Regions from separate parts of the Sphingomonas sp. 22R3R2A-7 genome, predicted to be linked through region 2. Evidence: riboswitches for the same ligand, from Rfam matches in the RefSeq annotation. Region 2 holds a riboswitch; the other holds the start of a gene.
The links. Region 2 has a riboswitch for thiamine pyrophosphate ahead of thiC (phosphomethylpyrimidine synthase ThiC). Riboswitches for the same ligand answer to the same signal wherever they lie in the genome.
Positions count from the first base shown of each region.

Region 1: another riboswitch for thiamine pyrophosphate. It lies ahead of QP165_RS02860 (TonB-dependent receptor); the one in region 2 lies ahead of thiC (phosphomethylpyrimidine synthase ThiC).

Region 1 covers NZ_JASPFR010000001.1:632,997-637,816, reverse strand. Annotated here, with positions in the region: gene QP165_RS02865 (PAS domain S-box protein) at 1-2,407, opposite strand, end outside; TPP riboswitch at 2,535-2,643, shown strand; gene QP165_RS02860 (TonB-dependent receptor) at 2,710-4,820, shown strand, end outside.
Region 2 covers NZ_JASPFR010000001.1:2,489,813-2,494,632, reverse strand. Annotated here, with positions in the region: gene QP165_RS11925 (lipopolysaccharide biosynthesis protein) at 1-591, shown strand, start outside; gene thiC (phosphomethylpyrimidine synthase ThiC) at 615-2,534, opposite strand; TPP riboswitch at 2,574-2,682, opposite strand; gene QP165_RS11915 (MipA/OmpV family protein) at 2,768-3,631, opposite strand; gene QP165_RS11910 (DUF2141 domain-containing protein) at 3,700-4,047, opposite strand; gene QP165_RS11905 (sterol desaturase family protein) at 4,055-4,820, opposite strand, start outside.

The DNA.
Region 1 (4,820 bases), 1.9 Mb from region 2:
CGATCACCGAGACGATCTCCGCGATCCCGGCCGCCGATTTCTGGATCAGGTCGATCGACTCGATCGCACCACCAAGCGCAGTGCGGCCTTCCTCGGCCTCGCTGCGCGTCCGGCCCGCGAGATCGGTCGCGGTGTCGGTTGCGCCGGTGATCGCGGTGATCGACTGCGTCAGCGCGCCGACATGGTCTGCCATCGACATCGAGCATGATGTGATCTGCTGCTCGAGCAGCACCTGGTCGGTCACGTCGGTCGCGTATTTGATGACGCGCAACGGGTTGCCCTTGAGGTCGAGCACGGGATTGTAGGTGGCCTGGATCCAGACGTCGCGGCCATATTTGCCAATCCGGTGGAAGCGTCCGGAATGCACCTCGCCCTTGTTCAGCTTCAGCCAGAAGTCGCGATATTCCAGGCTGCGGATATAGTCGGGCGAACAGAACATCGAATGGTGCTGGCCGACCACCTCGCGCAGCGAATAGCCCGTAGTACGCAGGAAATTCTCGTTCGCCGACAGGACGTTGCCCTCGAGGTCGAACTCGATCACCGCCTGCGCGCGGTTGATCGCGTCGACTTTTGCCTGGTGATCGTTCGCCGCGAGCTTCTGTGCGGTGACGTCGACCGCGAACTTCACGACCTTGACGGGCTTGCCGTTGAGATCGAGGATCGGATTGTACGTCGCCTGGATCCACACCTCGGCACCGCCCTTTTTGAGGCGCTTGTATTCGCCCGCGTCATATTCGCCGCGGCCGAGCTTTTCCCAGAACACGGCATAGGCGTCCGACTGCGACGTGCCCGCATCGCAGAAGACACGGTGATGCCGGCCGCGGATCTCGTCGAGCGTATACCCCGTCAGCGCGAGGAAATTCTCGTTCGCGTCGAGGATCGTGCCGTCCATCGCGAATTCGATCACCCCCTGTGCGCGATCGATCGCGCGCGCGCGGCCCTCGAACTCGACGTCGCGGCGCTTCTGGTCGGTGATGTCATGCGCGAACTTGACGACCTTGCGCGGCTTGCCCTCGATGTCGAGGATTGGGTTGTAGGTCGCGCGGATCCAGACTTCGCGTCCACCGCTCGCGATCCGCTTGAAGACGCCGGAAACGAATTCGCCCGCGCGCAGCCGGTTCCAGAGATCGGCATAGTCGGGCGATGCGGCATAGCCGGCGTCGCAGAAGGTGCGGTGATGATGGCCGACCACGGCGTCGCGCGCATAGCCCATCAGCTCGAGAAAGTTGGCGTTGGCGTCGAGCACGGTGCCCGCAAGGTCGAACTCGATGACCGCCTGCGCGCGGTCGATCGCCGCCGCGCGACCCGCTGCCTCGACCATCGCAAGGCGCTGCGCGGTCACGTCCATCGCGACCTTGACCACGCCCGTCGGAATGCCGTCATAATCGAACAGCGGGTTGTACGACGCCTGGATCCAGACTTCGCTGCCGTCCTTGCGGATCCGCTTATATTCGCCCTGGTCGAGCTCGCCCTTGCCCAGCCGTTGCCAGAACTGGCGATAGGCCGGGCTCTGCGCATAGTCCGCGTCGCAGAAGATCCGGTGGTTCTCGCCCGTGATCTCGTCGAGTTCATAGCCCATCAGCGAGAGGAAATTGGCGTTCGCGGTGATCACGCGCCCCGACAGGTCGAACTCGATCAGCGCGAACGCCCGGTCGATCGCGGTGATGCGGCCCTGATTGTCGACCGTCGCCTGATGCTGCGCGCTGATATCATAGGCATAGCTCAGCACCGAGACGAGCTGGCAGTTCTTGTCGAACGTCGGCACGAAGATCTCGCGAACCCAGACATTCTGGCCCGGGCACGGGGTATAACGCCGGATGACCGTGTCGGACTCGCCGCGCTCGAACCGGCTCCAATAGGTGTCGGCGTCGTTCGCCTGGCGCTCCGCCGCGGTCCAGAACATGTCGAACCGGCCGCCGGTCATCGCCTCGCGGGCAAGCCCGGTCAGTTCGAAGAACTTGGCATTGCCGTCGATCAGGTGGCCGTCGGGCGAATATTGGCAGATCGCGAGCGCGCCGTTGATCGCATCGAAGCGGTGCACGATGAGCGCGGTATCGTGCAGGCTGCCGGGCGTCACCGCGCCCATGAAGACCAGCTTGCCCCCGGTCCCGGACAGCGCCCCCATCAGGCCCTGGACATGCATGCAATGGCCCTGCGTATTCGCGAGCAGCCCCTCGACCGCGACCGTCGTCGCGTCACCCGTCGCCAGTTGCGCGATCGCGTCGGGGTAGTTCGGGAACAGCGTCGCGAAGGTCGCGATCGCGTCGACCGACGCGAGGATCGTCCGCGCGGCCTCATTCGTCTCGATCAGCGCGCCATCGGCGCTGAACGCGAGAACGATCATCTCGTCTGCCAGCGCGGCGGCGGCGCGCGCGCTCAGGTCGACAACAACACCTTCCAACGACATATGATGCTCCAGCCATCTTTCGCCTCATTATAGGATCGGCGCGACCGCCGCGGATCGAGGCGCGGATTTTGGCGAAGCGATCGTCGCGGCGATTGCGCTTTGCACCGGGCATCGCAGCGCCTAAGGCGCGCCTTCCCCGGGGGCCGCTGACGCGCGGCTGAGAATTGGGCTGCAGCCCATGACCCGCTGAACCTGATCCGGCTGATACCGGCGTAGGGAGGGCCAACGGTTTTTCCGTCGTTCCTCCGCTTGGAGTGGACGTGCGCACATTCGATCGTGGCTTTTCGACATCTTCGGTTCGGCTGCAGGGCCGGCGGCCTGCGTGCGCGGCGATCGCGCTGGCGGCATCGCTTGCAGCGGCGCCTGCGACGGCGCAGACCGATCCCCGCCCCGGCACGCCGTCTGCGGATCCCGCCGAGATCCGTGTCGCCGGCCAGCCCGATCCCGCAGGCCTGTTGCCCGACCAGCGCGTGCCCTGCGCGCAAAGCGCGATCTCGGCCGAATTTATCGCCAAGCAGGCGCCGACGCTGAACGCGTTCCAGCTCGTCACACTGCTGCCCGGCGCAAACGTCGCGTCGAGCGATCCCTATGGTCTCTCGACGAGCTCGAGCCTCACGCTGCGCGGGCTGGGTCAGGACCAGATTGGCGTGCTGATGGAGGGCGCACCGCAGAACGACATCGGCTATTATTTTGCCTATCCGTCGCAGTTCGCCGACCCGGAGAACCTCAGGCAGATCGCGCTGGCGCAGGGGTCGGTCGACATCGACTCGCCGACGGTCGGTGGTGCGGGCGGGCTGTTATCGCTGAAACTCGACGATCCGGGCGCGCGACCCGGGGCGGTGGTGGACCTGTCGCTCGGTAGCTACGCCGCGCGGCGGGCCTTTGTCCGGATCGATACGGGAACGCTCGGCACCAGCGGGATCAAGGCGTTCCTGTCCTATTCCAATACCCGCGCGAACAACTGGCGCGGTCCCGGCTACGACACCCGTCAGCATATCGACGCCAAGCTGCTCCGCGAATGGGGCGCGGGCAATCGCGCCAGCCTCGCCGTGTCGTACAACGACGCCAACACGTCGAGCTACCCCAGCCCGACGCTTGCCGAATGGCAGGCGCAGGGGCGCGACTTCAACTTCGCGCGCGCGTATCGGGCGGGGTCGACCGACTATTGGCGGCTCTACCGCGCGCCGTTCCGCAACCTCTATGCGGCCGCGCCGGTGCACATCGTGCTCGGCGACCGCCTGACGCTCGATACGACCAGCTATCTCCAGTTCGGCTACGGCAACGCACCCTATGGCACGCAGCTCGCCACGACGGGCAATTTCCTCGGCAACGAGGCGCTTGCCGATCTGATCGCGTTGCCGGGGGCGATCGACGGGGTGGCGACCGTGCTCGGCAACTATACCGGCGACCAGGTCCGTGGCGGCAGCGTCGGCAAGCTGACGTTGCAGGCAGGCGTCCACCGCATCACCGCCGGGCTCTGGTTCGACTATGGCACCGACCGCGTGACGCAATCCTATACGCGCGTCGATGCCGACGGCGATCCTGCGGACCGGTGGGGATATCGCGCAAAGGCGATCCGTACCGCCGATGGCCGTCTGCTCGCCTATGAGAACCAGCGCACCGTCACCGTCACCAAGGCAGGATTCATCGCCGACAGCATCGCGGTCACGCCGCGGCTGACGGTCGATATCGGCTTCAAGGGCGTCAACCTGCTCCGCAACGGCCGCAACTATCTGCCCGGTCCGCAGCGCGAGGTGCGGCGGAGCAGCTTCGCGGCATTGCCCCGCGCGGCGATCCACTACCGCCTCGACGACCGGCAACAGCTGTTTGCCAACGTCACCACCAACTTCCGCGCGCCGAACGAATTCGCGCTCTACGATTATTTTTTTGGCGGCGAGGTCGTGGTGCAGGGCACGAACGCGCTCAAGAACGAATATTCGGTGTCGCAGGAGATCGGGTACCGCTTCATCGGCGAAAGCCTGTCGGCATCGGTCACCGGCTTCCATTACGCCTTCAGCAACCGACAGCTCGCGACGGTGATCGATCGCGGCGGTGCGCAGGTCAACGGGACGCTCAATGTCGGCGGGCAGACCTCCTATGGCGTCGATGCGGAGATCGACTATCGGCCGGTCGCCGGGGTCAGCCTGTATCTGTCGGGCGAATATCTGCGCGCGCGGATCGACGACGATCTGCCGATCGGGTCGGATTTCCTGCCGACCCGCGGCAAGCGGGCGGTGTCGAGCCCGACCGTCCAGTTCGGCGCCGGCGGCCTCTACGACGATGGCCGGTTCTTTGGCAGCATCGCCTCGAAATATGTCGGTCGCCAATATTCGACCTTCATGAACGACGAGAGCATCAAGGGCTATGCGACGCTCGACCTGTCGATCGGGGTGCATCTCGCCGAGTGGCTCGA
Region 2 (4,820 bases):
AAGGGCGTACGCCTCGTGATGATCGCGGCGATGCCCTTCTATCTCGGGCTAGCCGCGACCGCCGAGCCGCTCGTGCTGACCGTGCTGGGCGACAAGTGGCGCGAGACGATCCCGGTCGTCCGGCTGCTCGCGCTGGCGATGCCGTTCATGACGGTGCAGGTGCTGTTCACCCCCGCCTCGGACGCGCGCGGGAGGCCCGGCATCGGCGTGCGCAACGGCGCGATCGGCGCGGTGATCCTGACCGGTGCGTTCCTCGTCGGCGCCAACTGGGGCCCGGCGGGAATGGGGCTGGCGTGGATCGCCGCCTATCCGCTCTATCTCGCGATCAGCGCGTGGCGGACGCTGCCCGTTATCGGCGTGCGCGCGCGCGATCTCGGCGACGCGGTCGCTTCGCCTGCGCTGGCCGCGATCACGATGACGCTCGTCATCACGATGGTCGACGCGGTGCTGCCGCCGATCGACGTGCATTGGCGGCTGGCGCTGCTCGTGCCGATCGGCGGGCTGGTCTATGCGGCGTGGATGCTGGTCTTCGCACGGTCGACGGTCGCCGACCTGATCGCGGTGATCAGGAAGCAGCCCGTCACCGCATAGACGTCCCCCGGCTCACCCCCGGCTCACGTCGCAGGCAGATAGATCTCGCCGCCCTTCGCGCGGAACTGTTCGCTCATGTCGGCCATGCCCTTCTCGGCATCGGCATGCGCGCCCTTGGCGAAGTTCGCCCGATCGGCATCGCTATGATCGACGTCGGCGGCGAGGAAACTGTCGGCGGGGCTGTTTTGCTTCGCGGCGAAGTCCCGAACCTCCTGCGTGATCTTCATCGAGCAGAATTTGGGTCCGCACATCGAGCAGAAATGCGCGGTCTTGGCGCCTTCCGCGGGGAGCGTCTGGTCGTGATACTGCTCGGCCGTGTCGGGATCGAGGCTCAGGTTGAACTGGTCGCGCCAGCGGAATTCGAAGCGCGCGCGCGACAGCGCGTCGTCACGCATCTGCGCGGCGGGATGCCCCTTCGCCAGATCGGCGGCGTGTGCGGCGAGCTTGTAGGTCACGACGCCGACCTTGACGTCGTCGCGGTCGGGCAAGCCCAGATGCTCCTTGGGCGTGACGTAGCAAAGCATCGCGGTACCGTACCAGCCGATCTGTGCCGCGCCGATTCCGCTGGTGATATGGTCATAGCCCGGCGCGATGTCGGTGGTGAGCGGCCCCAAGGTGTAGAAGGGCGCCTCGCCGCAGACCTCGAGTTGCTTTTCCATATTCTCCTTGATCTTGTGCATCGGCACATGGCCGGGGCCCTCGATCATCACCTGCACATCGCTCTTCCACGCGCGGTGGGTGAGTTCGCCGAGCGTGTAGAGCTCGCTGAACTGTGCCTCGTCGTTGGCGTCGGCGATGCTGCCGGGGCGCAGCCCGTCGCCGAGCGAATAGGCGATGTCATACGCCTTCATGATCTCGGTGATCTCGTCGAACCGCTCGTAGAGGAAGCTCTCCTTGTGGTGGCTGAGGCACCATTTCGCCATGATCGAGCCGCCGCGCGAGACGATCCCGGTGACGCGCTTGGCGGTCATCGGGATATAGGCGAGGCGCACGCCGGCGTGGATCGTGAAGTAATCCACGCCCTGCTCCGCCTGTTCGATCAGCGTGTCGCGGAAGATCTCCCAGGTCAGCTCCTCGGCAATGCCGCCGACCTTTTCGAGCGCCTGGTAGATCGGCACGGTGCCGATCGGGACGGGGCTGTTGCGCAGGATCCATTCGCGCGTGTCGTGAATGTTGCGCCCCGTCGACAGGTCCATCACCGTGTCGGCGCCCCAGCGGATCGACCAGACGAGCTTGTCGACCTCGGCCGCCACGTTCGAGGCGACTGCGGAATTGCCGATATTGGCGTTGATCTTGACCAGGAAGTTGCGACCGATCGCCATCGGTTCGGATTCGGGGTGGTTGATGTTGTTGGGGATGATCGCGCGGCCGCGTGCGACCTCGTCGCGGACGAATTCGGGGGTGACGAAGTCGGGGATCGACGCACCGAAGCTTTCGCCGTCGCGCTTGTATTCCTTCAGCATCGCGCGGCCGAGATTCTCGCGCGTCGCGACATATTCCATCTCGGGCGTGATGATGCCGCGGCGGGCATAGTGCATCTGGCTGACATTGGCGCCGGCCCTGGCGCGCAACGGGCGAGCGATGCTGCCGGGGAATTGCGGTACGCCGCCCGAGCGGTCGGGGCCGAGCTGGCCGTTATCCTCGGGCCGGATCTCGCGCGCGTCGTAGCTCTCGACGTCGCCGCGCGCCTCGATCCACTGGCGGCGGAGCTGCGGCAGGCCGGCGTTGATGTCGATCGTGGCGCGCGGGTCGGTGTACGGACCGCTGGTGTCGTAGACGCGCAAGGGCGGCTCGGAGCAGCTGGGGTCGAGCACGATCTCGCGCATCGCGACGCGGACGTCGGGGCTTGAGGGCACCGCGACATGGATCTTCCTAGACCCGCGGATGGGGCCGGTGGTGACGCCGATATCGGCCTTTTCGCTGCGTGCTTCGTAATCGGCCATGCGCTTGCTCCTAAAGGTCTCGGAGCAAGGCGTGCGGTTCTGTGGCGACCGCTCCCTCCCTCCGCCGGTATCAACCGGATCAGGTTCAGCGGGTCGAAGGCTCCTGCCTTCCTCTCAAGCGCGGATCGGCGCTCCCCGGGGTAGGGCGAGCATAGGCGCAACGGACGGGGGCGCAAACGAAAAACCCCGCGCGGCCGGCCGCACGGGGTTTCGGGTCGATCGGCGGGTTGCGATCAGAAGGTGTAGGTCAGGCCCACCGCGCCGAGCCACTGGTCGGCATCGCCGACGTCCGCGACGATCGGGCTGTCCTTGTACTTGCCGAGCATGCGGCCGTAGAGCACGCCCGCGCCGACACCGAACCCGCGGCGAAGATCGCCCGACAGGCTCTGCAGCGCGAACGCCGAGACGTTGACCCGGCGGAAACCGCTGTCGTTGATGTCATAGGTGCGCAGACCGCTGTTGATCGTGCCGATCGGCGTCACCGCGGCATAGGTCCGGCCAAAGCCCTTGCCCGCATAATCCGCCGACAGGCCGAACGCGACCAAGGTGCGGACCGATAACGGCGTCGTGTAGTTGACCTGCGGGGTGATGACATAGCTGTCGTGCGTGCCCGACACGTCGTGGATATAGGCGACGCGCGCGGTCAGCGTGTCGTAATCGCTGGTGATGACGCCGGTCTTGCCGATCCCGACAAAGCCGCCGACTTCGTACGCGGTGTCGATCTTCCCGAGCGCGCGGACCTGGCGGTTGTCGACCTTGCCGGTGCGATCGGTGCGGACCGCGGCGATGACGCCGACTTCGTAGTTGATGCCGACCGAGCCCGTGTTGGGGATCAGGTTGACGTAGAGCTGCGTCCCGCGCGTGAAGAAGTCATGCCCGCGCACCGTCCCGATCGCGACCGCGCCGGGAGTGAAGCTGTTGCTGTCTGCGCCCTCGTAATCGGGGAGCGACGCGACGCCCAGCCCGAGCGTGATGCGGTTGTTGTCGGCGGGATCGGTGATCGGCGGGGTGGGGTTGGGATCGGTCTGCGCAAGCGCCGGGGTGGCGACAGCAAACGCCGCGGTTGCGGCAGTCAGGACGAGAGAGAATGCGCGCAAGGACGTGCTCCGGACAAAAAGGTTCCACCGCGCAACGCGGCAGTGCGTCATTCGGTCCGCTATCAACGTCAGAAGATATAACGCATTTTTACTTGTTGTATTTCGGCATCACCGGCGACCGCGAAGCGCGCGGCTGAAAAGGATGGTGGTCCGAAACGCACCGGGGCGTTGCGCGAGAAGCCAAAGCCCTCGCGCGGGATACCCGCGAACGTGTCGAGCTTCGAATTGCCGTTCTCGTCATGAATGATCGCGAGCGCATAGCCGCGCTGCGGAAGTCCGGCGAAACTGGTCGTCCGCTCGTTCGCGGGCAGGTTGCGGGTCAGCGCGTTCGCGTCGTCGATGCAGGCCGGGAAATTCTGCGGGTCGGCGGTCAGGCAGATCCGGATCAACCCCTTGGTCGAGCGGACATTGTCCACGCGAACGTCAAGCCGCGTGACCGGCGCCGCCGCCGCCAGGGTGGCCCATATCGCCGCCGCCGCCGCGAGCCGCAGCATAGGCGCGTGCCGCCTTGTCATGCGACTTGCTGAAGTCGCCAAGGCCTCGGTCGGTGCCGCAGAGCCGATCCCAAAATCGGAAATAGAGCCCATAATTGCACCTGTACTGTTCGTGATGTCGCTGATGGTGGCTGGCCGTGATCAGCCATTCCCCCAATGCCCCCCGCCAGATGAACCGGGGAAAAACTTCCCACCCCATATGGTTCGTGACTCCCATAACCGTCATGATCGTCAGGACCAAACCCAGTCCACCGACATGGATCGGAATCAGGAACACCAGTAGCGGAATTATCACAGCGCCGGTGATCGCCTCGATCGGATGGAACGCCATCGCCGCCCAGGCGGTCGGCGGACGGCTGGCGTGGTGCAGCGCATGCGCGAGCTTGAACGGCTTGGGCCGGTGCATCCAGCGATGCGTCCAGTAGAACCAGCTATCGTGCGCGACGAGGAACAGCAGCACCGACACGGGCAGATACCAGAGCGGCATCGCGTGGATGTCGGTATAGATCTGCGTCCAGCCGCGGTTCTGCCACCCCCAGGCAACGACGCCTGCGGGCACGCCGTAGATCGCCGCCGAGGCGATGCTCCAGACGATCTCGCGCCGCATCTGTGCATCGAGCCCGCGATAGAGCCCCGGATGCCGCGCGCGCGTCGCCGCGGCGAACGCACCCGACACGATGAGATAGCGCACGCCG